3 regions of the Vibrio pomeroyi genome follow, and region 2 is predicted to be linked to each of the others. Evidence: predicted binding sites of a transcription regulator. Region 2 holds the regulator's gene; each other region holds the start of a gene.
The links. Region 2 encodes CRP, which controls carbon source genes, mostly activating them, when cyclic AMP is high. Its sites were predicted from a motif close to TGTGANNNNNNTCACA; they were not measured.
Positions count from the first base shown of each region.

Region 1: a site for CRP is predicted at 4,519-4,534, ahead of rppH (RNA pyrophosphohydrolase). Genes of this name have one in related genera too.
Region 3: a site for CRP is predicted at 4,898-4,913, ahead of OCV12_RS18830 (glycogen/starch/alpha-glucan phosphorylase). Genes of this name have one in related genera too.

Region 1 is NZ_AP025506.1:535,158-546,099, forward strand. Features, by position in the region: gene vpsR (cyclic-di-GMP-binding transcriptional regulator VpsR) at 1-663, shown strand, start outside; gene OCV12_RS02360 (IS110 family RNA-guided transposase) at 796-1,809, shown strand; gene OCV12_RS02365 (DUF1127 domain-containing protein) at 2,567-2,818, shown strand; gene OCV12_RS02370 (DUF6482 family protein) at 3,023-3,334, shown strand; gene mutH (DNA mismatch repair endonuclease MutH) at 3,404-4,069, opposite strand; gene rppH (RNA pyrophosphohydrolase) at 4,686-5,204, shown strand; gene ptsP (phosphoenolpyruvate--protein phosphotransferase) at 5,207-7,456, shown strand; gene OCV12_RS02390 (sulfite exporter TauE/SafE family protein) at 7,465-8,256, shown strand; gene lgt (prolipoprotein diacylglyceryl transferase) at 8,313-9,134, shown strand; gene OCV12_RS02400 (thymidylate synthase) at 9,144-9,995, shown strand; gene OCV12_RS02405 (winged helix-turn-helix domain-containing protein) at 10,120-10,942, shown strand, end outside.
Region 2 is NZ_AP025506.1:3,307,698-3,318,639, forward strand. Features, by position in the region: gene OCV12_RS14700 (ABC transporter ATP-binding protein) at 1-1,370, shown strand, start outside; gene OCV12_RS14705 (TIGR02444 family protein) at 1,367-1,837, shown strand; gene OCV12_RS14710 (hydrolase) at 2,132-3,124, shown strand; gene OCV12_RS14715 (YheU family protein) at 3,254-3,466, shown strand; gene OCV12_RS14720 (phosphoribulokinase) at 3,544-4,413, shown strand; gene crp (cAMP-activated global transcriptional regulator CRP) at 4,653-5,285, shown strand; gene OCV12_RS14730 (DUF1338 domain-containing protein) at 5,475-6,266, opposite strand; gene astD (succinylglutamate-semialdehyde dehydrogenase) at 6,481-7,938, opposite strand; gene astA (arginine N-succinyltransferase) at 7,978-8,997, opposite strand; gene OCV12_RS14745 (aspartate aminotransferase family protein) at 9,105-10,316, opposite strand; gene OCV12_RS14750 (aminodeoxychorismate/anthranilate synthase component II) at 10,781-10,942, opposite strand, start outside.
Region 3 is NZ_AP025507.1:590,759-601,700, forward strand. Features, by position in the region: gene OCV12_RS18815 (hypothetical protein) at 1-135, opposite strand, end outside; gene OCV12_RS18820 (DUF368 domain-containing protein) at 333-1,253, opposite strand; gene malT (HTH-type transcriptional regulator MalT) at 1,817-4,525, opposite strand; gene OCV12_RS18830 (glycogen/starch/alpha-glucan phosphorylase) at 5,093-7,546, shown strand; gene malQ (4-alpha-glucanotransferase) at 7,723-9,903, shown strand; gene glgB (1,4-alpha-glucan branching protein GlgB) at 10,079-10,942, shown strand, end outside.

The DNA.
Region 1 (10,942 bases), 860 kb from region 2:
GCGCCATGTATGCTGGAAGAGGCCGATGGCGGAACCATCTTACTCAATGATGTGTTGGCGATGCCACGCAATCAACAACTGAACCTGCTGCGCTTTTTGCAGGAAGGAAAAATTGAAACAGCGAACGGACCAAAATCTGTCGATGTGCGTATTCTTGCTGCGAACTCTTCTGATATCGAAAAAGCACTGATTGAAGGTGACTTTAATGAAGAGCTTTACCACTACATCAATGTTCTGCGTATTCATGTTCCGAGCCTGAAAGAGCGTGTGAGTGATATTTCGGTATTGGCGAATCATTTCCTTCGTGAATACTCGAAAGAGTTTAATGCTCAGGCTAAGAGCTTTTCAGACGACGCTATTCGTTCGATGAATCGTTACCACTGGCCAGGCAACGTCCGTGAGTTGATGAACCAGATTAAGCGTGTTGTTCTGATGTCGGATGCGGTGATCATCGAAGATCACCAACTTGATTTACCAAAACAGAATGATGAACGCCGTAGCTTGAAAAGCATTCGTGAGCGTTCAGAGCGCGATGCATTGCTGATTGTATTGGAGTCTTATGGTGGACAGGTTTCGTTGGCGGCCAAGGAGCTTGGCGTATCACGAGCAACCATGTACCGTTTGCTAAATAAACACAGCCTTATTTCTGAGGGTGTTGTGTAGAGCTCTCTTCTAAGTCATTCAATCTGTTAGTGTAAATTTAAGAGCCACGCATCATGCGTGGCTTAATTATATGGTCCGCCTCACTCTCAAGCCCTTAAGCTTAGAGTAGGCTCTCAGAATGAGGTGAACCATATGTCTTCTATTCATATTTTAGGTATCGACCTAGGTAAACATTGCTTCCATGCTATCGCACATAACCGTTGTGGAGTGGAAGTGCTTCGTCGTAAATTTAATCGCAACCAACTTTTAATCTTTCTTAGTAAAATAGAACCAACAACTATTGCTTTCGAAGCCTGTGGCGGTGCTCATTGGCTTGCTCGAAAGTGTGGTGAACTTGGTCATCAACCCCGACTTATTCCTCCTCAGTATGTTAAGCCTTATGTCAAAGGCAATAAAAACGATTTCATTGATGCATCAGCGATCGCAGAGGCTGCGGGTCGACCGACTATGAGGTTTGTAGCTGTAAAAAGTGAAGAGGCTCAAGTCATCGCAGCGATTCATCGAGTCAGAGATAGTTATATCAAGGAGAGAACTGCCACTATGTCGCGGATCGGGGCGATCTTACTTGAGTTCGGCCTTAGCTTTCCCAAAGGACATGCAAAGATGAAGTCTCTGTTTCAATGGTTAGCAGAACAAACAGTCTCATTACCAAAAAGCTTGCTATGTGAATTGATATCTATCCACGAACATTACAAGTACCTTAATGAACAAATCAAAACTCAAGATAACAAGCTTCAAACTATTGTTAATAACAATGAAAGTGCTCAATTATTAAAAACTATCCCTGGAATTGGCGATCTTACCTCCACATTGTGTATTGCCGATGTAAGCTCTCCGAGTAACTTTACCAATGGCCGTGAGATGGCGGCTTGGTTGGGGCTTGTGCCAAGGCAATTTTCAACAGGAGGAAAGACCAAGCTACTTGGTATGAGTAAACGAGGGAATAAACACCTCAGAACTCTGTTTGTCCATGGAGCAAGGGCTGTACTCTCTAGGCTAGAGACGACAGGGAAAGTGTTTGGAGAGTGGCTTGTGAACCTACGAGCCACCAAACCATTTAATGTAGTGGTAGTCGCATTAGCCAACAAGCTAGTGAGGATAGCTTGGGCGGTGTTATACCACCGCCAAGCTTTTAAGGCTGTTTAGCTATAACCAAGTTTGCAACGCCAATGAACGTGATGACAAAAACGGTCAATCGGCCAGATTAAGAACCTGACACAAAAAATAGCAATCAATGCTTTAGGCTTTTTAAGGATAATCTGGCGCGGATATCATCGTGGAGCTGGGAAGCTAGTGCTCCCAACAAGGACTCCGAATACATTAGCGCAAACCAACTCCGTTATTACTTAATTGTAGTTGCAATAACGGGGCGGACCATACATTTTTGTTGCTAATCGCTGCGTTTATGCTCGAACAATCGAGAGATGAACTCTCAGTCACTAAGAGAGATATGCTGTGATTTTATATAATCATAGTGAATATCTTATATATAAATGAATATGCAACTGATATTTCAGGTGAATGCATTGTTTTGAAAATGTTAACCAATTATCGGTTGAATAATATACTCACTTGGTTAGACTTTAACCGTGAAAGCAGCGATTTAACAAAGACTTGTCTGCTTTTACTACCCATTTCTTTTTGGATTTTTTAGTTAGCTTGGAGGCGCAAATGAAACATTTCGATTTTATACAGCATATTTGCGCTTCGTTTGATCCGTGTTCTGACATGGTGACTGTTATGTCACAAACATCAGCCATGGCCGATCGAAACACCCAAGATAAACCTAACTAATAGATCCGTATCCTTATTTGGCTGCGGAAAAATAGCAGCTAAATGAGAAGCCCTCATACTATCTAACACGCTATTTTTCCTCAGTTTATTCAACAACTGGAGAGTTATTATGCGTCACTCAGTATATTTAAAATTAGCCACAGTCCTTATCCGTGCAGACCTTCGTCGTGAAGAGCGTGAATGGCAACGAAAAGTTCGTCGCAGTTCATATGATCTACCATGGAACAATACTCACTTATTAAGAGATATTGGTCTTGAAGTAGATGGTCGACCTATTGGTTTTTCTGAACCTGAAGTCGTTACTATTGAACGTCGACTACGTCACCTTCGTCGTGTCTTAAGTGCGCGAATACCGACGTAATCTGCGGGGTTGATAGCACCTTTCAACCCCTTAGATAAGTCACAGGGATAGTTATGGCGTCAAAAGTGTGAGCTTTTGAACTAGAACTGGCCAAAAAAGAGAAGCTCTTGCTTCTCTTTTTTGGTTTTTTAATCGAGAAAAATCAACACGCCCTAGTAAAGAAATAGAGTTCTACTAAGCTTTAGAGAGCAAGGGAGGCCGGCTATGCAAAAGCATCAATTAGACATGTGGTTACATGGAGAGCACAAAGACTCTTATCAGACACCTAAAGTGTACGTTATTGGTTGTTCTGATATCTCAGAGTATCTATTGGCGGTGGAGTACAAACACAAGCTAGAACCAGTAAAGCAAGACGGCGAGCCGCTTCACTTTGGATCCTTGGATCAAGTGAAAGAGGAGTTACTCCGGCTCGGCTTTGAAAAGGCCTACCTTCGCTTGCACAACGCGTATGATGAGTTTGGTAGTGAGCCAAGTCAAAGCTACTGCGATATTGAACTGGCGCTCAAACCTCATTAGAACTCGTTTCTTATTTCCGACGGTTGATAACACATTGATCATCCGATCTTTGAGGTCCGTTAAAGCGATCTATGCGTAGTGTGTCGTCAGCAATTTGTGGGTGAATTGAGTTCTTAGGTAAAAACCACGCGGTTTAGTCTTGATGGGTTTTCCACTTGCACCGTAAGCTTCCGTTAACACTCGGCTGTTGGCGGCTTTTGGTCGTAGATGTAGCGCTTCACCGTGCCTTGCTGTTATCTGTTCAACATTGCCTAACACGATCAATTCCATCAGTTCTTCCCAATCCCTTTTTAGAAGCTCGTTTTCAGCCTCGCTTGGTGTCCATAGCAAAGGGGATCCTACATGCCTTTCTGCCAATGGGATCTCTCTTTCTCCCTCGACAGGGATCCACAACACTTTGGATAGCTTGTTACGAACGTGACTGGTTTCCCAAGTAATGCCTTGCACACCCATTAGTGGAGCGACACAAACAAACGTGGTTTCGAGCGGCTTTCCAGAGTAGCCAATCGGAATGCTTTTGAGCTCAATACCTAGCTTCGCAAAATCTTGTTCTGGCTTACTGCCAGCAGGTGCGCCTAAGTGCCATTCCAAAAGCTGTCCAACCCAGCCTTTATCACGCTTTAGGTCGTTCGGCATGTCCATTTCAGCTTCGTCAGCGAGCTCTTTGAAAGTCATTCCGGCAATCGCGTAGGCTCTGTCTAAAAGCTCTTGTTGTGTTTGTGGTTCTGGTTTCATAATAAAAGGCATGATCAAAAAAATGATTTTATCAGAAGTTATCACCATATGACGACTGGTTAAGAAATGATCTCATTGCGACTAAAGGGATCAAAGTCAGGGTTATCCACAGGACATGAACGTAATTAATTGAAATATTAATTTAGTGGATAAATAAACAGGGGTTTGTGGTGGATAAAATGCTTGCCAAACAGGGGTTAAAATGAATCTTTCCATTACCAGTGTGGATAAACACCGGAGTGGTTGATCTTTAACCACGTTCTAATTTTAAAAGATCTTTTTCATTTATCTTGTTTCTGAAAATTGATTTTTATCTTTAACTATCTGATTTTAAATTAATTTAAATTTAATTCATAGATTGGTTGTTTTGGGTGTTGATGAATCTATGGATTAAAAAAAACGATTGCGGGTAATTCTTCACATAGTTATTCACAGAAAAGGTGAATAAATGTGGTCTATGTCTCACTATTGTGTGGGTAACTAAAATTTGAACAAAACTTATCCATATTCTTAGTTAATATTCATAAATATAGCGCTTATCACGTCACTAAGTTTGCTCCGATTGGGGATATGTGGAAAAATCAGTGTAATTAAAAATTTAGATAGAGGTTGGCCAGTGATAGATGGCGATGGTTACCGATTAAATGTTGGTATTGTAATCTGTAACAATCATGGTCAGGTCTTCTGGGCTAAACGATACGGACAACATTCATGGCAATTTCCTCAAGGGGGAATAGATGAAGGTGAGACTCCGGAACAGGCAATGTACCGCGAGTTGTATGAAGAGGTTGGCCTTACTAAAAAGGATGTAAAGATCGTCGCGACAAGTCGTCATTGGTTACGCTATAAGCTACCCAAACGACTGGTTCGATGGGATTCGAAACCTGTCTGTATTGGACAAAAACAGAAGTGGTTCCTTTTGCGCTTAGATTGCGATGAATCGCGTATCAATATGCAGCGTGGAAGTACACCTGAGTTTGATGGTTGGCGTTGGGTGAGTTACTGGTACCCAGTTCGACAAGTTGTTTCTTTCAAGCGAGATGTTTACCGTCGAGCGATGAAAGAATTCGCATCTTTAGCAATGCCGTTTAAAGAGCGAAAAACAAAAGGAAAACGCAAATTGCGTAGAGGTTAAGCATGCTCAGTCAACTAAGGGAAATAGTTGAACACGTATCAAGAGTTGAAGATGTGTCGACGGCACTTGATATTTTAGTTAAAGAGACATGCAGTGCGATGCAGACGGAATGTTGCACCGTGTATTTAGCCAATAATGATATGCAGCGCCTTGAGTTGATGGCAACTCAAGGCCTGATCTTTGAAGGCAATAGTATCCACATTGGTTTTGACGAAGGTCTGGTTGGCCTTGTTAAGCGAAGTGCGGAACCTATCAACCTTGCACAAGCGTCTGCTCACCCTGCTTATAAGTTTTTTCCAGAGCTTGGAGAAAACGTCTATCACTCTTTTCTTGGTACTCCGATCATCCATCGCAAGCAAGTGCTTGGCGTATTGGTTATTCAGCAGAAATCCCCGCGTTTATTCAGTGAGATGGAAGAGTCCTTCCTTGTCACGCTCTCAGCACAACTTGCGGTTATTGTGGCGCACGCCCAAACTCAAGGCCATTGGCTATTAGAGCAACAGAAGCTACCTGCAACTAAAGGTATTGCTGCCTCATCGGGTGTCGCGATTGGTGATATTTGGTGGGACAACACACAGCCTGAATTAACGGATGTGTACCCAGCATCGACACTCAACATCGAAAGAGAGCAAGAGTTGTTGGCGGTCGCGGTCGAGAAAGCCCTCAATGACTTTAAGCGTATGCGAAAGCGCTTAGACAGCGAAATTAATAAAGACGCATTGGCGATCTTTGACCTGTTTACTCACTTACTCAACGATCCTATGTTGCGTAAGGATCTAAAGAGCCAAATTCAAAAAGGCGATAAAGCCGATTGGGCATTAAGACAAGTGGTTGAGAGTTATTCCAACCGCTTTGCTCGCATGTCTGATGTTTATCTTCGTGAGAGAGCGCAAGACATCCGAGAACTCGGACAAAGGCTGCTGTATTTCCTCCATAACTCTGAATACGAGCTACGCACCTTAGATAAACCTATTATTCTGGTGGTTCGTGAATTAACGGCTTCAGTATTAGCGTCGATTCCAAAAGAGAAGCTGTTGGCAGTGATCTCCTTGGAAGGGGCGGCGAACTCGCACGCTGCGATCTTATCTCGCGCTCTTGGCATTCCTTCGGTAATGGGGGTTAACCTCAACCTCGTTCAAGCGAATGGCAAGCAAGCGATTGTTGACGGGTACAGTGGTGAGATCTTTATTGAGCCGACGAAGAACCTACTCAAAGAGTATAAAGGGCTGATTCTTGAGGAGAGTGAGCTCTCTTCTATGGTTAACCGAGAACTGTATCTACCAGCCAAAACGCAAGATGACCAGCAGGTCGAGATTTTGCTTAATGCGGGTTTGAGTGCCGATACTAATATAGCTATCAACCAAGGAGTTGATGGAGTCGGGCTGTACCGAACGGAAATATCTTTCTTGTTGCAACAAAGGTTTCCGTCAGAAGACGAACAGTTCAAACAGTATCGTTCTGTACTGGCAAGTTATCCTAAGAAGCAAGTGGTGATGCGTACGCTCGATATCGGTGGTGATAAGGCCTTACCTTACTTCCCTATCGAAGAGGACAACCCATTCCTTGGTTGGCGTGGTATTCGCTTTACGCTCGATCATCCTGATATCTTTATTATTCAGTTACGCGCCATGTTGCGTGCAAGTTGTGAGAGCCACAACCTAAGTATTTTGCTACCGATGATCTCCGGTGCTCAAGAGCTCGATGACGCGTTACAGCTGATTGAACAAGCCTATGACGAAGTGCACGAGCTTGATAACCGAGTGCGTATGCCACGCATTGGTATCATGATCGAAGTTCCATCAATGCTTTATTTGTTGCCGCTGATTGCGGATAAGGTCGATTTTGTTTCTGTCGGTACCAATGACTTAACCCAATATTTATTGGCCGTTGATCGGAACAATTCACGAGTCTCCGATGTCTATGAATCAATGCACCCTGCGGTGATCATGGCATTAAAACAAATTCATGATACTTGTAAGCAGTATCAATTACCCGTGTGTATTTGTGGAGAGTTAGCCGGTGATCCAATGGGCGCACTGTTACTGATTGGGTTGGGGTATCAGACACTAAGTATGAATACCTCGAATGTGGCCAGAACCAAATATTTGATTCGTCAATCTAACTTGGGTGAATTACAGGATTTGGCAAATAAGGCACTTTCAAAACCGTATGGTAGTGACATCTATAGTATGATGCTGAACTATTTCGAAGAGCGTGAATTTACAGGCTTCATTCGAGCAGGTAAAAAATAGGATTTAACGTGTCATATGAACTTATAGGCTTGTTAGCAGGCCTTGGTGCTGTTGTTGGTGTTTTAGCTGGCTTGCTAGGCATTGGTGGTGGTTTGCTGGTGGTTCCTGCCTTACTGTTTTTGCTTCCTAAAGCGGGTATCCCTCAAGAGTTTGCAATGCAAATGGCACTGGCTACGTCGCTATCTACCATCATTGTTACGTCAGGATCGTCTGCGATTAACCACTTAAAGTTGGGTAACGTGGATATCTTTGTCGTTAAGTGGTTAATGCCAGGAGTGGTTGTCGGTGGTTTCCTCGGTTCTTTTGTGGCCGAAGTGATTCCGGCTCAGTATCTGCCAAAAGTATTCGGTATGATCGTGTTGGTGTTGGCTTTGCAAATGCTATTGTCGATTCGCTCTAAGAGTCAGAAGGCGATGCCAGGTTCAGCTAAAACCATGTTATGTGGCGGCGGTATTGGTTTGGTATCAAGCTTAGCGGGTATTGGTGGCGGATCGTTGTCTGTACCTTTCCTTAACCATCACGGTGTGGAAATGCGCAAAGCGGTTGGCTCATCTTCGGTGTGTGGCTGTGTTATTGCGATCTCGGGAATGCTCGGTTTCATCTGGCATGGTTCTTCTGTCGATGATCTACCTGCATTTAGCTTAGGCTATGTTTATCTTCCGGCTTTGATTGCGATATCTTGTACTTCCGTTCTGACGACGCGAGTGGGTGCGAAGTTGGCTACTCAATTGCCAACCCCTGTGTTGAAGAAATTCTTTGCGGTATTTTTAATGTTTATAGCAGCCACAATGTTGCTGTAGTGTCTTTTCTGTTAGCTGTGAGCTAACCGTTGATCAATTTAGATAGAGAGCCAAGTATGTCTCAGGGTTTTATCGAATTCCCAAATATCGATCCTGTTCTTATTGAACTAGGACCAATCTCAGTTCGTTGGTACGGCCTAATGTACCTCGTCGGTTTTATGTTTGCTCTTTGGTTAGCAAATCGCCGAGCTGATCAGCCAGGTAGTGGTTGGACTCGTGAGCAAGTATCAGATTTACTGTTTGCTGGCTTTCTAGGTGTGGTTCTTGGTGGTCGTATTGGCTACGTACTTTTCTACAACTTTGACCTTTTCTTAGCAGACCCACTTTACCTATTTAAGGTATGGACTGGCGGCATGTCTTTCCATGGTGGTTTGCTTGGTGTTATCACCGCAATGTTTTGGTATGCGAAAAAGAACGGTCGCACCTTCTTTGGTGTAGCAGACATGATTGCGCCATTAGTACCATTTGGTTTAGGTATGGGCCGTTTAGGTAACTTCATGAACAGCGAGCTTTGGGGCCGTGTGACTGACGTGCCATGGGCTATCGTGTTCCCGAATGGTGGTCCACTTCCTCGTCACCCATCTCAGCTTTATGAAATGGCGCTTGAAGGTATTGTTCTGTTCTTCATCTTGAACTGGTTTATTAAAAAGCCGCGTCCTCTTGGTTCTGTATCAGGATTATTCCTAGCAGGATATGGTACATTCCGTTTCTTAGTAGAATACGTACGTGAACCAGATGCTCACCTTGGCTTGTTCGGTGGATTTATCTCGATGGGACAAATCCTGTCACTGCCAATGGTTATTATCGGTGTGCTGATGATGGTTTGGGCATACAAACGCGGTCACTACAAAGACGAATTACCACAACAAACGAAGTAAGGAATTGGTGTGAAACAGTATTTAGATCTCTGTCAGCGTATCGTTGATGACGGTACTTGGATTGAAAATGAACGTACGGGCAAGCGCTGCCTAACCGTGATCAATGCTGACCTGGAATATGATGTTGGTAATAACCAGTTCCCTCTAGTCACAACGCGCAAAAGTTTCTGGAAAGCGGCGGTTGCTGAACTGCTTGGCTACATCCGTGGTTACGATAATGCTGAAGACTTCCGCAAACTAGGCACAAAAACTTGGGATGCGAACTCTAACTTGAACGAAGCATGGCTGAACAATCCTTACCGTAAGGGTGAAGATGACATGGGCCGTGTTTATGGTGTTCAAGGTCGTGCATGGGCAAAGCCTGATGGCGGTCATATCGACCAACTGAAGAAGATTGTTGATGATCTAACGAACGGTATTGATGACCGTGGTGAGATCTTAAACTTCTACAACCCAGGCGAGTTCCACATGGGGTGCTTGCGTCCGTGTATGTACAGCCACCACTTCTCTCTACTTGGTGACACTCTGTACCTAAACAGCACTCAACGCTCTTGTGACGTACCGCTAGGCCTGAACTTCAACATGGTTCAAGTTTATGTGTTCTTGGCTATCATGGCGCAAATCACTGGCAAGAAACCGGGTGTGGCTTACCACAAGCTTGTGAATGCTCATATTTACGAAGATCAACTTGCACCTATGCGTGATATTCAGTTGAAGCGTGAGCCTCTAGTTGGCCCAACATTCCATATCAACCCTGAGATTAAGTCTCTAGAAGATTTGGAAACGTGGGTAACGATGGATGACTTCTGGGTTGAAGGTTACGAATGCCACGAAGCGATTAAGTACCCGTTCTCGGTTTAATCTTATCCGCTTTGTTTGATAGAAAGGCTGCCACTGTGCAGCCTTTTTTATTTGCAATGCTTGGCTTGCTTACTATTTATAAAACCAATAATCTTGTGGGGTCTTTTCTAACTACAGAACAGCTATGACTCGCTCGCATTGCTTCGTATTGCAACACGAATATCCTATTTCTTTTTACCCAGAGAAGAATCAGTTGGTGATTGATAGTGAAGAGATTCATTTAGAGCCATTGCAAGCAAAGCTGCTCAGCTATTTCATCGAAAAGCGTGGGCTGGTGGTGAGTACGCAACAGATCGCTAACGATGTGTGGCAAAGAACTCACGTATCCGACAATTTGGTCAGACAGGTCATCAGTTTGTTGCGCAGTCAACTTCAGGATAAGTCTCGTCCGTATCGGATTATTCAGACGATACCTAAACAAGGTTATCTGTTTGATATTGAAGTAACTCAGCCGAGCGTTAAATTTATGTCTGCCGAAAAGACTTCTCTATCTGCGACTGCAACTCTCGCTCCTTATTACAAAAAGAAAATCATCACCCTCACTGTAACCGCAGTATTAGCGGTTGGCGTAACTGTAGCTTGGGTATGGAACAATGACTTCCAAACTAATGACCCTATGGTTATTACTGCACGCCAGGCTGATGTGATTCCCGTTTATATCCATGACATCACCCTCGATTCGGCGAATAATTATGAGATGTCGGAAAGTGTCTATAACTATCTTTTTTACGGGTTGAACTCAGCTAAAAATCTATCAGGTTACCACTTCTCTCAGCTATCTAAACAAGGCAGGCAATCACTTGCCAACAATGGTGTCGAACTCAAAAGTTGGCTCAAGAAAAAGGATGGGGATTATGTACTGAATGTGCTGGTACAAAACAACAGTCACCCTAACCAAAGACAGAAAGTAGAAAAGAGCTTTAGCCAAGATAATTTCTTTGATGCCA
Region 2 (10,942 bases):
TAATGTGGCTAGAGCGTTGGTTACAAACCTACCCGGGCACGCTAGTGCTAATCTCGCACGATAGAGACTTCTTAGATCCTATCGTCAACCGTATTGTCCATGTTGAAAACCAACAGCTTAACGAATACACGGGTAACTACTCATCGTTTGAAACTCAACGAGCGCAAAAGCTGATCCTGCAACAAGCCATGTTCCAAAAGCAGCAGAAACAAATGGCGCACATGCAGAGCTACATTGACCGTTTCCGCTACAAAGCTTCAAAAGCTCGCCAAGCACAAAGCCGTATTAAAGCGCTAGAGAAAATGGAGCAAGTGCTACCCGCTCAGTTTGATAACCCATTCAGCTTTGAGTTCAGAGAGCCAGACGCCCTACCAAACCCAATCATGATGATGGACGAGGTATCTGCAGGCTACGATGACAATCTGATTCTAGAAAAGATTCGCTTAAACCTGGTACCGGGCAGCCGCATTGGTCTGCTTGGTCGAAATGGCGCAGGTAAATCAACACTGATCAAACTGCTGTCAGGTGAACTGAAACAGCAAGGCGGTGAGCTGAGCTATTCGCAAGGCGTTAAAATTGGCTACTTCGCACAGCACCAATTAGAAACCCTGCACCCAGAAGAAACACCGCTGCAACACATGATGCAGATTGCGCCTAAGCACACCGAACAACAACTGCGTGATTACCTAGGTAGCTTTGGCTTCCAAGGTGAAAAAGCACTGGATAAAGTAGCGCCATTCTCGGGTGGTGAAAAAGCGCGTTTGGTATTGGCATTGCTGGTATGGCAAAAACCTAACCTATTGCTACTCGATGAACCAACCAACCACTTGGATCTCGACATGCGTCAGGCGCTGACTTTTGCATTGCAGACGTTTGAAGGCGCGATGGTTATCGTATCGCACGACCGTTACCTACTGCGTGCAACCACAGATGACCTGTACTTAGTACACGATCGCCAAGTGGCACCGTTTGATGGTGACCTAAGCGATTACTACAAGTGGCTAACCGAACAACAAAAAGTTGAGCGTAAAGAAGCACAAGCATTGGCACCAGCAAAAGATGGCGCCAACAGTGCAGCAGCGAAAAAAGAGCAGAAACGCAAAGAAGCCGAGTTCCGAAAACTGACTGCGCCACTGCGTAAAAAGCTGACTCAATTTGAAAAGCAAATGGATAAGCTGACGCAGGCTCTTGAAGAAGCCGAGCAAGAATTATCCGACACTTCACTGTATGAAGCTGAAAATAAGGCTAAACTGAATAAAGTACTTGCTCTCCAAGCGAGCAGTAAGTCACAGCTAGAAGAAGTTGAAATGGATTGGATGTCCACTCAAGAAGAGCTTGAGCAGATGGAACAGGATATGGATAGCTTATGAGCCCAGAGCACGCCCCAATATCACTAACACTGGAACGACTATGGCAATTTAGCCTTCAGTATTACAGTGTGCGCGGTGTAAAGGATGCGTGCTTAGCTTTGCAAAACCAGTTCCACGGCAACGTCAATCTACTGCTGCTTCTCAAATGGCTTGATGAGCAGCAACTCTCCTTTGCGGAAGAAGAGTGGCACAAAGTACAACAATGCTTAAGCCGCTCTGAAACCCTGCTCCATAGTTATCGAGAGCTACGCAAACATCTCAAGGCACACGTTGTTGATTCACTTTACCGTGAAGCCTTACAGTTTGAATTGCAGCTTGAGAAACAACAGCAATCCGATCTTGTCGATTGTATTAACTCCCTAGAGTTGTACGCCAACCAACAATCGCCTCTCGCCTTTCAGTACTGCCGTTTACTAGGGGCTGAAAACCTCTACGACGCATTTTCTGAACCAGCACCACAGCCCTAACTCGTTTCCTTTCCCTTTTATTCAATCAAGACCCAAGCTTGTTTGAGCGGTATCGTTATCGATGTTTACTGCATATCGGGTACATACCATTGGTAGAACACGTCACTCATACAACAGGTAACAAGCCTAACTCCGATATTATTCAATCAGTTACCCATGGCATGTTTTTGTTGCCCGTATCAGTGAAACCCTTGCGCTTATGCCGAGAATCAACCAAGCTCAAATAAAAACGTGGGCGTTTCGCTAAAAGCTCAACACTTTTCCAAAGCCCATAAAAGAAGCATGGACTGTTTTATGACAATATTTACCGCAGCAGCTGGTCTATCTAATCCGCACTTACAAACCTTAGTGCCTCGATTTATTAGAAAGCAGGCGTTGTTCAACCCGCAATGGCAAACCTTAGAAACACCCGACGGTGATTTTCTCGACCTTGCTTGGAGCGAATCGCCAGATGGCGACAATCCAAATAGTGACGATATTAAGAACAAGCCGATATTCGTGCTGTTCCACGGTTTGGAAGGCAGTTTTGAGAGCCCTTATGCCAACGGACTAATGAATGCGTTTGCTAAAGATGGTTGGCTGTCGGTGATGATGCACTTTAGAGGCTGTAGCGGTAAACCGAATCGCTTGGCTCGCGCATATCACTCCGGTGAAGTTGAAGACGCTCGCTTCTTCCTAAGGCATCTGCACGCTCAGTTCCCCAATAATCCAAAGGTGGCGGTTGGCATCTCCTTGGGCGGAAACATGTTAGCGAATTATTTGGCGGAATACGCGGATGACCCACTACTGTCAGCGGCAACGATAGTCTCTGCACCTTTTGACTTAGCCTGTTGTTCAAGTCGCATAGAGCGCGGATTCTCGAAGCTCTATAAGAAGTACCTGCTGAATTCACTCAAATCGAATGCCTTGAAAAAGGTGAAGCTGTTGCAAGAGAAACTCGGCATCACGGCTGAATCCATCAAGAAGATCGACAAACTGTATGAGTTTGATGAACGGATTACTGCGCCCCTGCACGGATTCAAAAACGCACAAGACTACTACGCACAGTGCTCCGCTCTTCCTAAACTCAATAAAATCAAACTACCGACACAGATCATTCACGCCAAAGACGATCCTTTTATGACCGATGATGTGATTCCAAAATTCGTCCTACCGGATAATATCGATTATCGCCTATTTCAGAAAGGCGGCCATGTTGGGTTCATCACTGGTAGCACACTCAAACCACGATTCTGGTTAGAAGAAGCCTTACCTGCGTATTATGAAAGTATCCAAGGTTCTGCATAACAACGAAGCCTTGCTAAATATAAACGCAAAACCTTGATAAGATAGCGCAGCCCCAAGCTGGGGTTGTACTAAAAACACCACTAGACACACTCATCAACATATCAATGAACATAAAAGAGAGAAGTATTTATGATCATCCCATGGCAAGACATCGCGCCAGAGACACTGGAAAACCTCATCAAAGAATTCGTGCTGCGTGAAGGCACAGACTATGGCGACGTTGAGATCTCACTGCAAAGCAAGATTGATCAGGTGAAACATCAATTAGCTTCTGGTGATGTGAGCATCGTGTTTTCCGAACTGCACGAGACCGTTGATATCCAGGTGACAAAACGCTTCTAGGCTGCGCTTAGAAAGGAGCCGTGTTATAGTGGAAAACGATTGCTAACAAGTAAGTTACTCAAACGACAAGGGTTGTCATGTCCGCTAAACATCCAATTATTGCGGTGACGGGTTCATCAGGAGCCGGCACCACCACTACCTCAGAAGCCTTCCGCAAAATGTTCAATATGATGGACGTGAAGGCTGCTTGGGTTGAAGGGGATAGTTTCCACCGATTCACTCGACCAGAAATGGATGTCGAGATCCGCAAGGCGCGCGAGCAAGGTAAGCACATTAGCTACTTTGGTCCACAAGCCAACGACTTTGGTGCATTAGAAGAGTTCTTCCGTCAATACGGGAACGAAGGCACCGGTAAAGTACGTAGTTACCTACACACCTTCGATGAAGCTGTTCCTTATAATCAAATGCCAGGCACCTTCACGCCATGGCAAGATATCCCTGAAAATTCCGATGTGATGTTTTACGAAGGCCTACACGGCGGTGTGGTTGATGGCGATATCAATGTCTCTCAACACGTCGACCTACTGATTGGCATGGTACCGATCGTAAACCTAGAGTGGATTCAAAAATTTGTTCGTGACACACGCGATCGTGGCCACTCTCGTGAAGCGGTAATGGACTCCATTGTCCGTTCAATGGATGATTACCTTAACTACATTACCCCGCAGTTTTCACGTACACATATCAACTTTCAGCGTGTTCCAACCGTAGATACATCGAACCCACTCAACGCCAAAGGGATTCCAAGTTTAGACGAAAGCTTCGTAGTTATACGTTTGCGTGGCATCAAAAACGTCGATTTCCCTTACCTTTTGGCAATGATTGACGGCTCATTTATGTCTCGTCATAACACGCTAGTGGTGCCAGGGGGCAAGATGAGTTTTGCTATGGAGCTCATTGTAAGACCAATCCTACAACAACTCATCGAAACCGGAAAAATAGGTTAACAAAACGACATTCTGGTTGATTACTTTTCATACCGTGATCATGTGCACAATTTTGCGTAAAAAATCGTAGCTTGGTCACGATTAAAATCAAGAAATAGTACCTGAAAAAGGATACTATTCTTAAACGAAACACAAGATAGCTTGCAGCGCTCAACGAGTGCTCTTATCCTACAAGTCAATCCAGGCTTAGCTAAAATACGGAAAGCGGCAAGCATACCCTGCAGAGGAAGTGAGATATTATGGTTCTAGGTAAACCTCAAACCGATCCAACATTAGAGTGGTTCCTTTCACACTGTCATATTCATAAGTACCCTTCAAAAAGTACTTTGATTCATGCTGGTGAAAAGGCAGAAACCTTGTACTACATCGTTAAAGGTTCTGTGGCAGTTCTTATCAAAGACGAAGAAGGTAAGGAAATGATTCTTTCTTACCTAAACCAAGGCGACTTCATCGGTGAGCTAGGCTTGTTCGAAGAAGACCAAGAGCGTACTGCTTGGGTTCGTGCTAAATCTCCTTGTGAAGTAGCTGAAATTTCTTTCAAGAAATTCCGTCAACTTATCCAAGTGAACCCAGACATCCTGATGCGTCTTTCAGCGCAAATGGCAAGCCGCCTACAAGTAACTAGCCAAAAGGTTGGTGACTTAGCGTTCCTTGACGTAACAGGTCGTATCGCTCAAACGCTACTAAACCTAGCGAAACAGCCAGATGCAATGACTCACCCTGACGGCATGCAAATCAAGATCACTCGTCAAGAGATTGGCCAGATCGTTGGTTGTTCTCGTGAGACAGTAGGTCGTATCTTGAAGATGCTAGAAGAGCAGAACCTAATTTCTGCACACGGTAAAACTATCGTGGTATACGGCACTCGTTAATCTCGATTAACTGAGCCAAAAATTTGAAAGCCACCAAATGCAAATTTGGTGGCTTTTTCTTTATCGAGAGAAGATACGAGATACGAGATACGAGATACGAATGGAACACATGAGGCTCTCGCCTTGTAAACACTCTCGAAGCGAAGCGTACCCGCATCTCTAGGGCAAAGCCCGTGCTTGTATCTTTCTTTAACCGTTAGTGCTTTCGAAGATCTTATCCGCCGATGCTGCAACAAAACCGGTGTAAAGCTCACCATTCGTCATCGCATAACGCTTAGCGAACTCATAGAAGCCTCCAGGAATCATCTCATTGCCTTCAACAAATGAAACTGGCACTTTGTCTGCCATTGTTGATGATTGCTCTAATAAGACCTCTGGAGAGCCTTTAACCTCACCACCAGATGCATTGATAGTGAAACCAGATTCGCTCAAATAGTCATTCACTGCCTGTACTTCATCAAAGGCGTTAAGTTGATTTACGCTCACCGTAAAGTGGTTGGCACCGTAACCATGAGCCGCTAACCAAGACGCGTATTCACTCTCTTTTGCAAGCACTTGGAAATCTGCGAAGCTTAAATCCCAAAGGCGTCCGCCAAACAGGAATTCATGACCTTGCAGCTTGCTTGCATCGACTTGCTCAACGAGCTTAGCAACGATCTGTTGTAGCTCACTTGAGCACTCTTCTACCTTCAATTCACTAATGAACACTTTCGGCTGTTTTGGGTCTGGGTGCTCGTAATGCTTCGCGACTAGCTTCTTGCTCTCAAACAGGTAATCGCCACACGCTTTATAACCTAGCTCAAGGAAAGGCTTAGCCAATGTTTCAATACCCAGCGGGGCAACATTAAAAGTACGTAGCGCAATGTGATCGTTAATCAGCGCTTCGTCTTCTTTCAGCAAGTGGTGTACTTTCTCAGCCGATGGACATAGCCTGTGAATGTAATCATCCCATAGTGATTTAAAGAGTAGATCGGGCGTCATGGTGACTCCTTGTCAGAGGTTCTAGCAAGCTAGTGATTTGGATTAGAAAGGGAGAGGCTGGACATAGAGTCAGCAGCCATCAGCCTGTGACATACTTTTTCTATTATTATCTACCGCCCAATCTTGATGCTGAGCGTGGTTAAAATAAGGAAGCGATACGCCGCTTCCTTATCTCATAACTAATGAATGAGCCTTAGCTCAATATCAATCTAAACTACAGCTCAATGCCCGGGCTAAACGTAGCTGGCAGCTGAGTTTCACCACCTTCCATTGAAGCCATTGGGTAAGCACAGTAGTCCGCCGCATAGTAAGCACTTGGACGTAGGTTGCCAGAAGCGCCCGGACCACCAAATGGTGCATCACCACTTGCGCCTGTGAGTTGGCGGTTACGGTTAACAATACCCGCACGGATATGGTCAACGAAGTATTCCCACTCAGAATCGTCTGTCGATACTAAACCAGCAGACAAACCAAAGCGTGTGTCGTTAGCTAACTCAACCGCTTGCTCTAGCGATTGGTAACGAACCACTTGTAGCAATGGACCGAAGTACTCTTCATCTGGTAGTTCAGCAATGTTGGTTGCATCGATAATACCCGGAGAAACAAACGCCGCTTCACCCGCTTTTGCTTCTACTAGGCTTACACCACCTAGCGATTGCAGATTCGCTTGTGCATCTAAAATAAACTTAGCAGCTGCTTCTGAGATCTGTGGGCCCATAAAGGGTGCAGGTTCAGCGAAAGGCTGATCAACACGAATCTTTTGCGTAGCCGCTACCAGCTTATCGAGCAGTAGGTCACCCTTCTCGCCAACAGGAACATACAGACGACGAGCACATGTACAACGTTGACCAGCACTGATGAACGCCGATTGGATAATGGTGTATACCGTTGCGTCCGCATCACCGTATTGGTCACTGATCACCATAGGGTTGTTGCCGCCCATTTCTAGTGCCAGCATCTTACCCGGTTGACCCGCGAATTGGCGGTGCAGGATATGACCCGTATTGGCACTACCCGTAAATAGCACGCCATCAAGACCTTTAGCATCAGCCAGTGCGATACCTGTCTCTTTCGCGCCTTGCACTAGGTTGATTACGCCTACAGGAAGACCCGCTTCTTGCCATAGCTTCATTGCGAACTCACCCGTCCAAGGTGTCTGCTCTGAAGGTTTGAATACCACGGTATTACCCGATAGCAGAGCTGGAACAATGTGACCGTTAGGTAGGTGACCTGGGAAGTTGTAAGGACCAAATACCGCCATCACGCCCAATGGACGATGACGAAGTACGATTTGGTTGCCTGCCGCTTCACGTGAAGCTTCACCAGTACGCTCGTGGTAAGCACGGATAGAGATAGCGATCTTACCCGCCATTGCGCCCGCTTCAGTGCGAGTTTCCCAAATAGGCTTACCCGTCTCTTTTGCGATAATTTGCGCGATCTCTTCGCTGTTCTCTTTCACTTTTTCCGCGAACTTCAACACGATCGCTTCGCGCTCAGCAAAGCTCAGCTTTTTCCAAACTAGAAACGCTTCACGAGCCGCTGCTACTGCAGATTCAACCTGTGCTGGTGTTGCACTATCACCTTGCCACACTACTTCGTTGTTGTATGGGCTTACTGATGTCATGGCGTCACCTTGACCTGCCACCCATTGTCCTGCTATCCACTGAGTCATACTTCTATCCTTAAAATCTTCGACAGATAATCGCCGCTCTTATTGAGCCAACATGCGAACGTATTCGCCTTCTTTTACTTCAAGAGCGCTTGCTACTTCAGATGATAAAATCACTGTGTCGCTTGCTTGGTCATACGCACCTTTCGCGGCTACTGCGCGGAAGTTCTCAAACGAGGTATTACCAATTAGGAAGTCTTTAGAGCTAGAGTGCTCTGCAATTTGAACCTGTGCTCGAATTGAGTGACGCACCGATTCGATGTTTCTAAGATCACATTCAACCGTTGGGCCAGCATCAAAGATGTCGACATAACCACGGTTAGTGAAACCTTCACGCTCCAGCAGCTTGAGTGCAGGACGCGTATTGTCATGCACCTCTCCAATCACCGCCTGAGCTTCTTTGCTCAATAGGTTCACGTAGATAGGTAGCTTAGGCATGAGATCGGCAATGAAGCCTTTCTTACCAATACCGGTTAGGTAATCGGCAAGCGTGAAATCAATCGAGAAGAAGTGCTCTTGCAACCATTGCCAGAAAGGAGAGTTGCCTTCTGCATCCGATACACCACGCATCTCAGCAAAAATCGTTTTCGAGAAACGCTCTGGGTGCTCAGACATGATCAAGAAGCGACATTTCGACATCAAACGACCATTCAATCCACCGCGGAAAGCTGGACGCAAGAACAGCGTACAAATCTCGCTGCACCCTGTGTAGTTATTACCGAAAGTCAGCAGCTTCACGACGTTATTTACACCAAGCTTTTGCGATGAGTGAACCACTTTACTGATGTGGTAAGAGTAAAACGGAACGTCCCAACCAATTGAAGCTTCAATGCCTGTGGTACCAGCAACTTCACCGGTTTCTGTGTCGAAGCCAACCATTAGGTAGCCTTCGTCACCGGGTTCAGTCACGTCTTGCTTGGCAAAGCTGTATTCAGAATGAGTAATACGATTAGTTAACAGTTCTTCGTTAACCGGAAGAGATGTGAATCCATGTCCTGACTCAACGGCGCAGGTATGCAGCGCATCGTAATCAGATAGTTTTATTGGGCGAACAACTAGCATCAATATTCCCTCCAGATGCAAAATAGGCCCAAAACCAGAAGCTTGGGCCTTTAGCAGAACGTCATGGGATCGCTCTAGTGGCGATCATTCCTATGACGCCGCTCAGGCTAAACTAGCGTAGCGATTGCTTTGTCTAGTTTTGATAAGCCTTCTTCAATTTCTTGTGTAGTGATAACCAGTGATGGAGTAAAACGAACCACGTTTGTACCCGCAACCAGTACCATCAAGCCTTGTTCGCCTGCTGCTACTAATACGTCACGTGCACGTCCTTGCCATTCGTCGTTGAGTGCAGCACCTAACAATAGGCCTTTACCACGAACTTCACTGAAAATTTGGTACTTGTCGTTAATCTTAGCTAGGCCATCGCGGAACAGAGCTTCACGCTCTTTCACGCCAGCCAGAGTTTCAGGTTGGCTAACGACATCAACAACGGCTTCTGCTACTGCACACGCTAGTGGGTTACCACCGTAAGTAGAGCCGTGTGTGCCGACTTTTAGGTGTGTCGCAAGTTCAGAAGTTGTGAGCATTGCGCCGATAGGGAAACCACCACCTAGAGATTTTGCTGTGCTCAAGATGTCTGGTGTTACACCTAGACCTTGGTAAGCATAGAAATTACCAGTACGGCCATTACCTGTTTGCACTTCATCAAAGATAAGCAGTGCATTGTGTTTGTCACACAGTTCACGAACTGTGTTCACGAATTCAGACGTTGGAGAAATGATACCGCCCTCGCCTTGCAGAGGTTCCATCATGATGGCACAAGTGCGATCAGAGATGTGTGCTTCTAGCGCTGCAATATCATTGTAAGGCAGGTGAGTTACATCGCCCGGTTTAGGGCCGAAGCCATCAGAGTAAGCTTCTTGACCACCAACCGTTACAGTAAAGAAAGTACGACCGTGGAAACCTTGTTTGAATGCAATGATTTCAGATTTCTCAGGACCGTGAACATCCGCCGCCCAACGACGAGCTAGCTTTAGAGCTGCTTCGTTCGCTTCCGCGCCAGAGTTTGCAAAGAATACTTTTTCTGCAAAACATACATCTGTTAGCTTTTTCGCTAGACGCAGTGCAGGTTCGTTGGTCATCACGTTACTTAGGTGCCAAATCTTGTTTGCTTGCTCAGTAACGGCGTTAACCATTGCCGGGTGACAGTGACCCAAACAGCTCACAGCGATACCACCAGCAAAGTCGATATACTCTCGGCCTTGTTGGTCCCAAACGCGTGCGCCTTCCCCTTTTACCGGGATCATTTCCATTGGGTTATAACAAGGCACCATCACCTCATTAAACAGACTACGTTCTACTTTATTTTCCACTGTCATCGTACATTCCTTCTCGATACCGCAAGCTTCGCAAATAAGCGTAATGGTTCATAAGTGAGACAAAGATATTTTGTCTCGCCATAATCCCGCTGCAGCATTATATTTACATTTAATTAACCTTTTCAATAGTAGATTATTCTTTAGCCATCCCTAACAACCAGCTAAACGTCACTACCTATGACTATTTATGCATCAATTAATCTGTTTTATGAAGCTTTTTTTACCTAAACGTATAACCAGCAATAGCAAAGCCTTACTGGCACAGCGGTATATAGGGTTCGAGAGGAAATAAGGCGAATAATTTTGCATAGGCTAAAAACTTAGCGAAGCGAGAGAGAAATGTTATAAAAAGTGATCGGCGTCAGAGGGAGAGAGAGGCGTAAAGCCCGAATTTAAACGCTTAACGAATGGGCTGACAGGTTTAACTGGCTTATTTAGGCGAAGAAAGAGGCAAATTTAAACACTTAGCGTGCTAGGAAGTTAGCGAGAAGCTGGTGTCCTTGCTCTGTTTTAATCGATTCAGGGTGAAATTGCACCGCATCAATCGGCAAGGTTTTGTGTTGATAACCCATGATTTCATCCATGCTGCCATCTTCAAATTCCGTCCAAGACGTCAGTTCAAAGCA
Region 3 (10,942 bases), on a different replicon from region 2:
CATGCAGTAATCATCTAAATTAACGTCAGCAGGTGTGTGTACCATCGCTGATTTAAAATGCTGAATTGCTTGCGGCCCATAAAAGCCTGCCACGAGAGCGATTCCAAGAGCTGCAACCTTTAATGCTGGGTGCATGTCGTGTTCTCATCTAATTTTATAAGAGCGGCGATGTTATCACACCCCTCAATACGTGCTTGTATCAAAAAGCAATTTTGTGCGTATGGTAGATATAAAAAAGCGAAGCCATAAGCTTCGCTTTGATTCAATTCACAAGGTGCGTCGCTATCTAAGTTCGGCACCCTACATGCTAACTTCAGCACGATTGTTAGAGGTTAGTCAGCATTGCGCTCAGCAAACTTTTCTAAACCCAGCACTAGCGCGATAGCCACCAACATCATGATCACCGATAAAGTGAGCTGAGAAGGTTGAGACGTTACCGCTTCGAAATTGAACGGAGATAGGTTCTCTTGAATCAGTGGCACTTGCTCACCTTTCGAGTTGATACGCCAACTGATGGTCTCTTTCCAAGGCCAGATCTTAGGTAACGTACCAATCATCAAACCCGTTAAAAACACCAATGTGAAATCGCGGAATGAGCGTAGTAACCAAGAGAGTACGTGCGAGAAAGTCAGTAGACCAATCACACAGCCGCCAAGGAATAGCGCAAGTACATCGATTTGAAACGATTTAACAGCGCCAAGCACTGGGCCATACATACCAATCAGAAGCAGAATAAAGCTGCCTGAAATTCCCGGTAGAATCATCGCGCAGATCGCAATCGCACCCGCAATCAAGATGTTGATACTGGTCGGCTCCATTTGCAGTGGCTTAAGCACAGTAATGCTGTAAGCGAAGGCAACACCAAGCAGTAAAAAGACGAATCGAATCATATCGCGCTTTTCTACTTGCTTAAGAATATGGAAAACCGACACCAAGATTAGACCAAAGAAGAAAGACCACAGTGGAACAGGGTGCGTGACCAATAACCAAGAAATCAGTTTTGCGAATGTTGCAATGCTGGTGAATACACCCGCGAACAGTGAAATCAGGAAGAAACCGTTGATGTGGTTAAACGCAGCTTTGAAGCCTTCGCGTTTCCATAAGCCAAGTACGCTAGGGTTAATTCTGCGAATGCTTTCTAGCAGCGTATCGTAGATACCAGTGATGAATGCGATGGTTCCGCCCGACACGCCAGGGACAACATCGGCTGCGCCCATTGCCATGCCTTTGAAAAAAGTACTTAAGTAGTTCATTGCTTCATAGAGTTGAGGATGATTTTGTGCAGTATACAAACTTTAGTGTAAAAAAAGTATGAATATGCCACTGGGTCGATGCTTTTATTACCGCTTTAACTGTAAGGCAATAAGTTGAAGTGAACTTTGGCCTAATATTTAAAATACAACCACTTAGTGATTTGTCATTAAGAGTATCGATGAAACTAGTCTCTTATCGATATTGCATCTTGGTTGCATTATGCAAATGCACTTTGCAATTCGCATGTGAAAATCGCGGTTTTTATGCGATGCAGGGCTTATAAAACGCTAAATTAAAGTTGGCACGCTAACTGCATTATATTAACTGACCCTTCTTAAGCCGAGGGTCACCTAGCCAACTGACGTTGTTAGTGAACTTATGATTTGTTCACAAATATATAGAGCCAATCGCGATTATTGCGGTTGGCTATTTTTTTGCCTGTCGTTTGGCCATCTCTAATTTCTATCGCTTATTCCCCATTCTCCAAGCGAAAAAAAAAGCCAGCCACCATCGGTGACTAGCTTCTGTTTTTCTCGAATCAATTTCGAATCGTGAACCTGTTTTAGTACCCCATTAACTGAAGTAAGTTCTCTGCTGTGCTTATCGCTTCTTTACGGTTAGCAATGTTGAGCTTTTGGTACAGGTTACGAATGTGAGTCTTGATTGTGGTACCTGCTACATCAAGTTCTTGAGCGATTTGCTCGTTACTGAATCCAGAATAGATCAGACCAAGTACTTGCCATTCACGCTGGGTGAGTGGGCTCGTGCGTACAAGCTCAGGAATGTTCGGGTGATTAACCAGATTCTCTACAAAGTCTTCGTCGAAGTGTACCGAGCGACTGCGTTGAGTCGTCGAGATATCTTTCATGATTTGTTGCGCGCGGTGACGTTCTAAGTCACCTAATCCAGGCTTGTTGCTCAACTTATCCAAGATATGCCCGATAGTACCGCCATCGACCAAGAAGTTACCGACCATACCGGTTTGGTTGGTCATGTGTAGGGCTTCTTCTAGCAATACGCGCGCACTGTCTTCATCGTTGATCTGGGTGCGTAATACCGCTTCAACGATTAAGTTTCTGTTGGTATCGGTAATCAGATGCGAACGCTGAGCTTCACTCTTTAAGAACGCCAATGCTTCTTCTGCTTCTTCATACTGTTCAAGAATGATGTGAGCACGCACGATGTTACGCCATTGAAGCTGACAGAAGTGGTTGCTTGCTGATTCAGGGCGAACAGCAACGCTCAACCAGTCACGGATTGCGTCTTTATCGCCTTTCACTTGCCAGAACAAGATCAGAGATAGGGAAGCATTCGCTGTCCAATCCACATGGTAAGTTGATTGGCGCAACAAGTGCTGAATCTGGTCGATAAACTTCGACGCTTTATCAATTTCGCCACGGCTCAGTGAAATACGAGCCAGCATCGAGTAGCTGTGTAGGTGCTTACTTGGTGAATGGTGACCAAGAATATCTAAGCCCTTGTAACAACACTCTTCTGCTTCATCTAATCGGTTCCAACACCAGAAAATCTGAGCTCGAACGCGCAACAAGAATTCATGCAGAGGCACATATTGCAGTTGGTGCTCTTCAATCAATTTGAAGGCGCTGTCTTGCAATTCAAATGCGGCTTGAACGTAGCCTTGAGCTATCAAGATTTCACTCTGCTGAAGAATCGCCCAAAGTGCCTGATGGTAAACCTGATATTGGCGAGCGAGCTTCTCAGTTTGCTGCATCATTGGTAGAGCACGGCTCAGATTACCCATTACGTGATTCACTTCGCCAACAACCGAGGTTGCGACAATGCGACTACGGTAAACCGTTGTATTCAGCTGGCTCAATGAAAGCTCTGCAAGCTCGAGTGCTTTCTCTGGCTCATTACTGTTGATCGCGACTTGTGCACGTAATGCGTTGTATTGGCCTTGCTGCTGAGTATCCAATTCGATGTTTCGAGCTTGATACTGAGTTTCGGCTTCTTCTAACAGAGTACCCACTTGATCATAACGGTGCTGACTTTGCGCTAGCCATGCACGCAGCATTGATAGCTTAGGTTCGCTGTACAGTTGGTCAGTAGTCAGCTGCTTGATCGCCATCTCTAGTGATGACAACTCACCTTGGTTGAACATCTGCCAACCGTGTTCACTGAGGATCTGAACAATCAGCTGTGGGTCGTCTGCGCGCTGTGCGTGTCGCAAAGCTTGGTGAGGTGTTTTCTGTTTGATCCAAGCCTTAGCTGCACTTCGATGCAATTCCGCTTCTTGCTGCGGAATGCGAGCTTGGCGTTCGTGGGCTAGGAACTCACCAAATAGATTATGGAAGCGATACCAGTTCTTCTCGCCTTCAAGAGGGTAGATGAACAAACCAAATCGGTTAAGCGATTCAATCATACCGAGCGCGTCTTCACGCTGTGTTAGTGCGCAAACAAGTTCGTCGTTGAAGTGATCAAGCACCGAACACTGCATCAAGAACTGTCGGGTTTCTTTGTCTAGCAGGTCAAATACTTCTTCAACCAAGTAATCCCAAAGATGGGCATGGTTAAAGTGGGAGAACGACTCGGCAGATTGTGCCAGTGTGCGCTTTTGGTGCTGTGCTTGAAGGGCAATAAGCTGTAATGCAGAAGGCCAACCCTCTACATAACTACAAATACTGCCTGCAGTGGTGTCGTCAATGCCGTCGGCTACGCGTTGATTGAAGAAGCGTGTGGTTTCTTCTGTATCAAAAGCCAGAGAGTCGTTGCCAATCTCAATCATCAAATCACGAACGCGCAGGTTAGCTGTGCCAAGCGGTGGTGTGCCACGGCTAGTCACAACAAGCGTCAGGTTGTCGGGCATGTGTTTGAGGAAAAAGCGCATCGCTTCATGGATGTCGTCATTGTTCACCAAATGATAGTCATCCAACACAAGGAAACACTCGTGGTGGAATTCAGACATCTCAGCAAACACTTCACTTAATAAAGAATGCAACGATGAAAACTGTCGTTTCTCTGCCAGCTTTTGGGCATTCGGGCAGGCATTTTGCGTCGCTTTATTAAGGGATTGGAGTAGGTAGTTGATGAAGCGGAAGGCATCGTTGTCACTATCATCGATGCTGTACCAACCTACATTGGGTTTTTCTACCAGCCATTGGGCAGCCATGGTGGTTTTGCCGTATCCAGCTGGAGAGCGGAACAGTACTAGCTTATAGCAATCTGCATTCTGAAGCAGATCGAGAACCCTAGGTCGCAGAATTGCATTGTGTAAGCGGCCGGGACGAGTCAGTTTCGAAGGGATCCACATGTCGAAGTTTTACACCTATTCCGTGGCTATGTTCTGGAATATCCCAATCTATCGTTGAGTGCAGTCCAATGACATTAGCCTAATTACTTAAGTCTTTACTCATATTACGTGAAGCAAAACGATACCGACTATGATCCTCCTCAGAAACCTTGCACTCCTGCATGTTTTTGGGGTTCTACGCCCTTTATTTGTGACTTTGCTCACTTTGCGGGGTGGTTTGTGAATGTGACTTTGTCCTTTCTTACACATGTTTTTATGTAATAGATGAGAGTCCAAAAATATTTTCGTGATCTGAAACTCAGATTTGGCAATGACTTTAAATGGGTTAAATAAAAGTCACATCAATTGAAGTTAAGTTATCGAACGGGAGCTTGTGATCTTAATCACTCCAAGTTTTTATTCTGGGCTAGAACATGAGAGTCAGATCACTAACCCAATCTGGGTACGCCCCCTACGCCCTCCCATCTACTCCTAGTTAGTCGTACGGCCGGGAGGATGTTTAGTTATTGGTGACCATGCACGATATGTCACAGATGAATTAGAACTATTAAAAGCGAGATTTCTGAAATGAAACCAACTCAGCAAAAAACTTTCGATAAAGTGTCATTCCAAGAGAGTGTTAAGAAACATCTATCTGCAACCTACGCAACAACAGTAGAAACCGCTGACAGCCGTTCATGGTATTTAGCAATGGGTCGTGCTCTTGCTGAGCTAACGACATTCGATCTGTTAGAAACTGAAAACGATGAAAAAATCAAAAACGCGAAGAGTGTTAACTACCTTTCGCTAGAATTCTTGATTGGCCGTCTGACAGGTAACAACCTAATCAGCATGGGCCTGTATGAGCAAATCACTCATGCAATGGAAGAGCTAGGTCAAAACCTAACTGACCTTCTAGAAGAAGAACGCGACCCATCACTAGGTAATGGTGGTCTTGGTCGTCTAGCTGCTTGTTTCATGGATTCTTGTGCCGCTCAAGAATACCCAACAGTAGGCTACGGTCTTCACTACGAATACGGTCTATTCAAACAGTCTTTCCAAGACGGTCGCCAACAAGAAGCACCTGACGCATGGCGCGGTGTTGAAGGTTACCCGTGGGAAGTGGCTCGTCCAGAACTAGCACAACACATTGGTTTTTACGGTCATGTAGAAGTTGAATTCATTGACGGTAAAGAAGTTCGTACTTGGGTTCCAGGTATGGAAGTAAAAGCAATGCCTTGGGATCTACCAATCGTAGGTTACGAGTCAAGCACGGTTTACCCGCTGCGTCTTTGGGAATGTCAAGCAATCGCACCATTCTCACTAGCAAGCTTTAATAACGGTGATTACTTCGAAGCGCAACACTCGCTAATCGATGCAGGTAACATCACTAAGGTTCTTTACCCGAACGACAACCACGAGAAAGGTAAGACACTGCGTTTAATGCAGCAGTACTTCCACTCAGCAGCATCGGTTCGCGATATTCTACGTCGCCACGAAGCAGCAGGTTTTGCTCTAGAAGATCTGCCTAAGCAAGAAACGATTCAGCTTAACGATACGCACCCAACGATTGCGATTCCTGAGCTAATGCGCATCCTGATTGACGAGAAAGGTCTATCTTGGGATCAAGCATGGGAAATCAGTGCTCACACGTTCGCTTACACGAACCACACACTACTTCCAGAAGCGCTAGAGACTTGGTCTGAATCTTTGATCAATCGTCTTCTTCCACGTCACATGGAAATCATCTTTGAAATCAACCACCGCTTCATGCAAGAAGTTCGCAAGATGTGGCCTGGTGACGGTGAGAAGCAAGCGAAGCTTTCTATCATCCAAGAAGGTTTCCACCGCATGGTTCGCATGGCAAACCTATGTGTGATTGGTTCTTACAAAGTGAACGGTGTAGCTGCGCTTCACTCTCAATTGGTTAAGAAAGACTTGTTCCCTGAGTTCAACGAAATCTTCCCAGGTAAACTGACTAACGTAACGAACGGCATCACGCCACGTCGTTGGTTGAAGTTCTGTAACCCAGGTCTATCAACGCTAATTACTGGCAAGATCGGTACTGAGTGGCCAGCAAAACTTGAGCAGCTAGAAGGCATCGCTAAGTTTGCAACAGACGCGAAATTCCAAAAAGAATTCATGGCTGTTAAGAAAGAAAACAAACAGCGCCTTGCTGATTGGGTTCAAGAGAACATGGGTATCGAGCTAGATACTAACGCTATCTTCGACGTTCAAATCAAGCGTCTACACGAATACAAGCGTCAGCACCTAGACTTGCTACACATTCTATCTCTGTACCACCGTATTCTTAACGAACCTGGTTTCGAGTGTGAGCCACGCGTATGTTTCTTCGCAGCGAAAGCAGCACCGGGTTACCACCTAGCGAAAGAAATCATCTTCGCAGTTAACAAGATTGCAGAGAAGATCAACAACGATCCTCGCATTGGCAACAAGCTTAAAGTGGTATTCATCCCTGACTACCGTGTAAGCATGGCTGAAATCATCATCCCTGCAGCAGACGTTTCTCAGCAAATCTCACTGGCTGGTAAAGAAGCATCAGGTACGGGCAACATGAAGATGGCTCTAAACGGCGCTCTAACTATCGGTACGATGGATGGCGCGAACGTTGAGATTCGTGAAGAAGTTGGCGATGAGAACATCTACATCTTCGGTCTAGACGTTGATGGTGTTCAAGCACTGAAAGCTCAGGGCTACAACCCATACGACTACTACAATGCAGACCCACTACTGAAAGCATCACTAGACCTATTGACTGGCGATGAGTTCACTCCTGGTCAACCAGGTCTTCTACGTGCAACGTTTGATAGCCTGCTAGACGGTGGTGACCCATACCTATGTCTTGCTGACTTCGCATCTTACGTGAAAGCGCATGAAGACATGGGAACGCAATACAAAGACCAAGCAGGTTGGGCTAAGAAAGCGATTCTTAACACAGCATTGGTTGGTAAGTTCACATCAGACCGCTCTATCCGCGATTACGTGAACAACATCTGGAAACTAGAAGCGGTTAACCGTTAATAGTTCCCAAGTAGCCAAGGCAGCCTCTGCCTTGGCTCAATTAGCTTGTGAGCAAACAGACGGCTTATCCGATAGCAATGCTTACAAACTGATTGTCACAAGCTAATTGATTAGTAAAAAATTAAATAAACAACCCTACAAAAATTGAAAGCGTCAGAACGTTTTCGGAGAGAGCGATGAAAGAACAGACCGTATTAAAACAAGTCGCAGAAATGGCAAACATTGCCGACAGTTACGTTAGTGCGTGGGGCGATGAAGCACAGGTATCAGACGAAACTATTACGTCTCTATTGGCTTCATTGGGCTACGATACAAGCAGCGATGATGCACTATTAAAGTCAGCAGAAAGAAAACACAAAAAAGATGTACTAGACCCAGTTCTTGTCTTGCGTGATGGTGAGCCAGTAGAAGTGGCGCTGAATTTAGGTGTTAGTGCTCGTGAAAGCGAGTTCAGCTGGCGCTTAGAAACCGAGCAAGGAGAGGTACTCGAAGGCTATCTTCAATCTCAAGTCGTTCGTGATGAGCGTGCCGAGGGTGGCCCTTTAGTGTTTGCATTGCCAAGTGATTTGGCATGGGGTTATCACAAGCTAATTGTGAGCCGTAAGCGCCGTAAGAAGCCTTACGAGATGACACTGATCATTACGCCAAAAGCGTGTTTCAAGCAGTCTCCAATTGAGCAAGGCAAAAAGCTTTGGGGACCAAGTGTTCAGCTTTACACACTAAGAACTCAACACAACTGGGGTATTGGTGACTTCGGTGACCTAAAACAGTTGGTTGCTGATATCGCGTCTCGCGGCGGTGACTTCGTTGGTCTAAACCCGATCCACTCATTGTTCCCTGCGAACCCGGAAGGTGCGAGCCCATACAGCCCGTCTTCACGTCGTTGGTTGAACATCTTATACATTGATGTGAGCTCAGTTCCTGAATTTGCATTAAGTGCAGAAGCACAACAAACCGTAGGCAGCGCAGAGTTCCAACAGCGCCTACAGAAAGCTCGTGATGCACACTGGGTGAATTACACGGAAGTGTCTGAGCTGAAGATGAGCATCTTGCCTTTGCTATTCGCAGAGTTTAAGACTCGTCACCTAGACAAGAACAGCGATCGTGCACAAGCCTTCCTAGCGTTTGTGGAAGAGGGCGGCGACAGCCTGATGCACCAAGCGGCATTCGATGCACTGCACGGTGAATTGCATGCTGAAGATTCTGGCATGTGGGGTTGGCCGGTATTCCCTGAGAAATACCGTACATTCGACAGCCCAGCAACACAGAAATACATCAAAGAGAACCTAGAGCAAGTGCATCTTTACATGTACCTGCAATGGTTAGCAGATTGCCAAATCAACGATGCTCAATCGCTTGCTGAAGAGAAAGGCATGGCGGTTGGTCTGTACCGAGATCTAGCGGTAGGCGTTGCAGATTCAGGCAGCGAGACTTGGGCTGACGAAGGCAACCTAGTAATGGATGCGAGCATCGGTGCTCCACCAGATATCCTTGGTCCTCTAGGCCAAAACTGGGGCTTACCACCGCTGAACCCAGAAGTGCTTCTAGAAACAAGCTACGATGCTTACATCAAGTTGCTTCGTGCGAATATGAAACACTGTGGTGCACTGCGTATTGACCACGTGTTAGGTCTACTGCGTTTATGGTGGATTCCAAAAGGCGAAAACGCAACGAAGGGCGCGTACATCTACTACCCAGTCCAAGATATGCTGTCGATTCTTGCGCTTGAATCTCACCGTTACCAATGTAGCGTTATCGGTGAAGATTTAGGTACGGTGCCAGATGAGATCGTAGACATCCTAGCGGATGCTGGCGTGCACTCTTACAAAGTGTTCTTCTTCGAAACATCAGAAGAAGATGGTGGCTTCATCTCTCCGAAACACTACGCATCGCAATCAATGGCAGCACTGTGTACGCACGATATGCCAACATTACGTGGCTTCTGGCACTGCGATGACTTGAAGATGGGGCAAGAGATTGGTTTATACCCAGACGCAGCACAGCTAGAAACTCTGTTCGATGACCGTCTTGAGTGTAAGCAAGGTATCTTAGACTCAGTAGCATGGCACGGTTTCCTACCTGAAGGTGTTGGCCGCGATGCAAGCCAAGTACCGATGGATTCTTACCTTGCAGAAGCACTTCAACTGCACGTTGCGGCTGGTGGTTCAACACTGCTAAGTGTCCAATTGGAAGACTGGCTAGAGATGGATAAGCCAGTAAACATTCCTGGTACCGTCGATGAGTACCCTAACTGGCGTCGTAAACTATCAATGAACTTGGACGAAATCTTTGCCCACGAAGGCGTTAATCGCATCGCTTCTAAGCTGACAGACGTTCGAGAAAAAGCAGGTAAGTAATGACATTGAGTGACTTGAATATAGGTGGTTTTTTGCTTACGGCGTACGAAACTACAACCTCGGTCACTCAATAATGAATGCTCATCTGGTAGAATAAACCGTCGTTATATTGCCCGCACTAATAGCGGGCATTTTTGTATTATATTTTTTGGATGTTTGGTTAGGGAGAAACGTTTTGGAACTAAGTTCGATTTCAAAGCAAAAACAAATATATACCCAACTATCACAGGCTTGCTTCACAGACCCATTTGCGTTTTTAGGTCCATACCTACCTTCTGATCAAGGTGCATTACGTGTATGGATTCCTGGAGCAGATAAAGTCGAGTTGATTGTTGGAAAGGAACCTCGTATTGAGTTAACGCGAGAGGGTGAAAGTGGTTTCATTCTTAAGCAAGAAAGAGACTTACGTTTTACTCACTATAAGCTTGCAGTTGATTGGGCTGGAGTAGAGCAGATCATTGATGATCCATACCAGTACCATGATCTGTACGCGAGTTATGAAGACCTTCACACACCGAAAGATATGTACCATCACATGGGGGCTCAGTTTATTACACTAGAGCGTGATGGACAGACGATTTCAGGTACTCGTTTCTTGGTGTATGCACCGCATGCAACAGCGGCAAGTTTGGTGGGTAACTTCAACTCTTGGGATGGTCGCCGCCACCCAATGCAACGTCTAGATTACGGTATGTGGGGCCTATTCATTCCTGAATTGGAAGAGGGCGCTCAATACAAGTTTGAGTTAAAAGGACCAGATGGCGAAGGCTTACCACATAAAGCTGACCCATGGGGTTTCTACTCCGAGCAATACCCATCATTTTCTTCTGTGACTTACGATCACGCTCGTTACGAGTGGCAAGATGCTAAGTGGCAGAATCGTCCAGTGACGCAAAAGCGCAAAGAAGCGCTTTCGTTCTATGAATTGCATGCCGGTTCTTGGAAGCGTAATGCTGAAGGCGAATTCCTAAATTACCGTGAGCTAGCGGCAGAGCTGATTCCATACCTAACGGATCTTGGCTATACGCACGTTGAATTG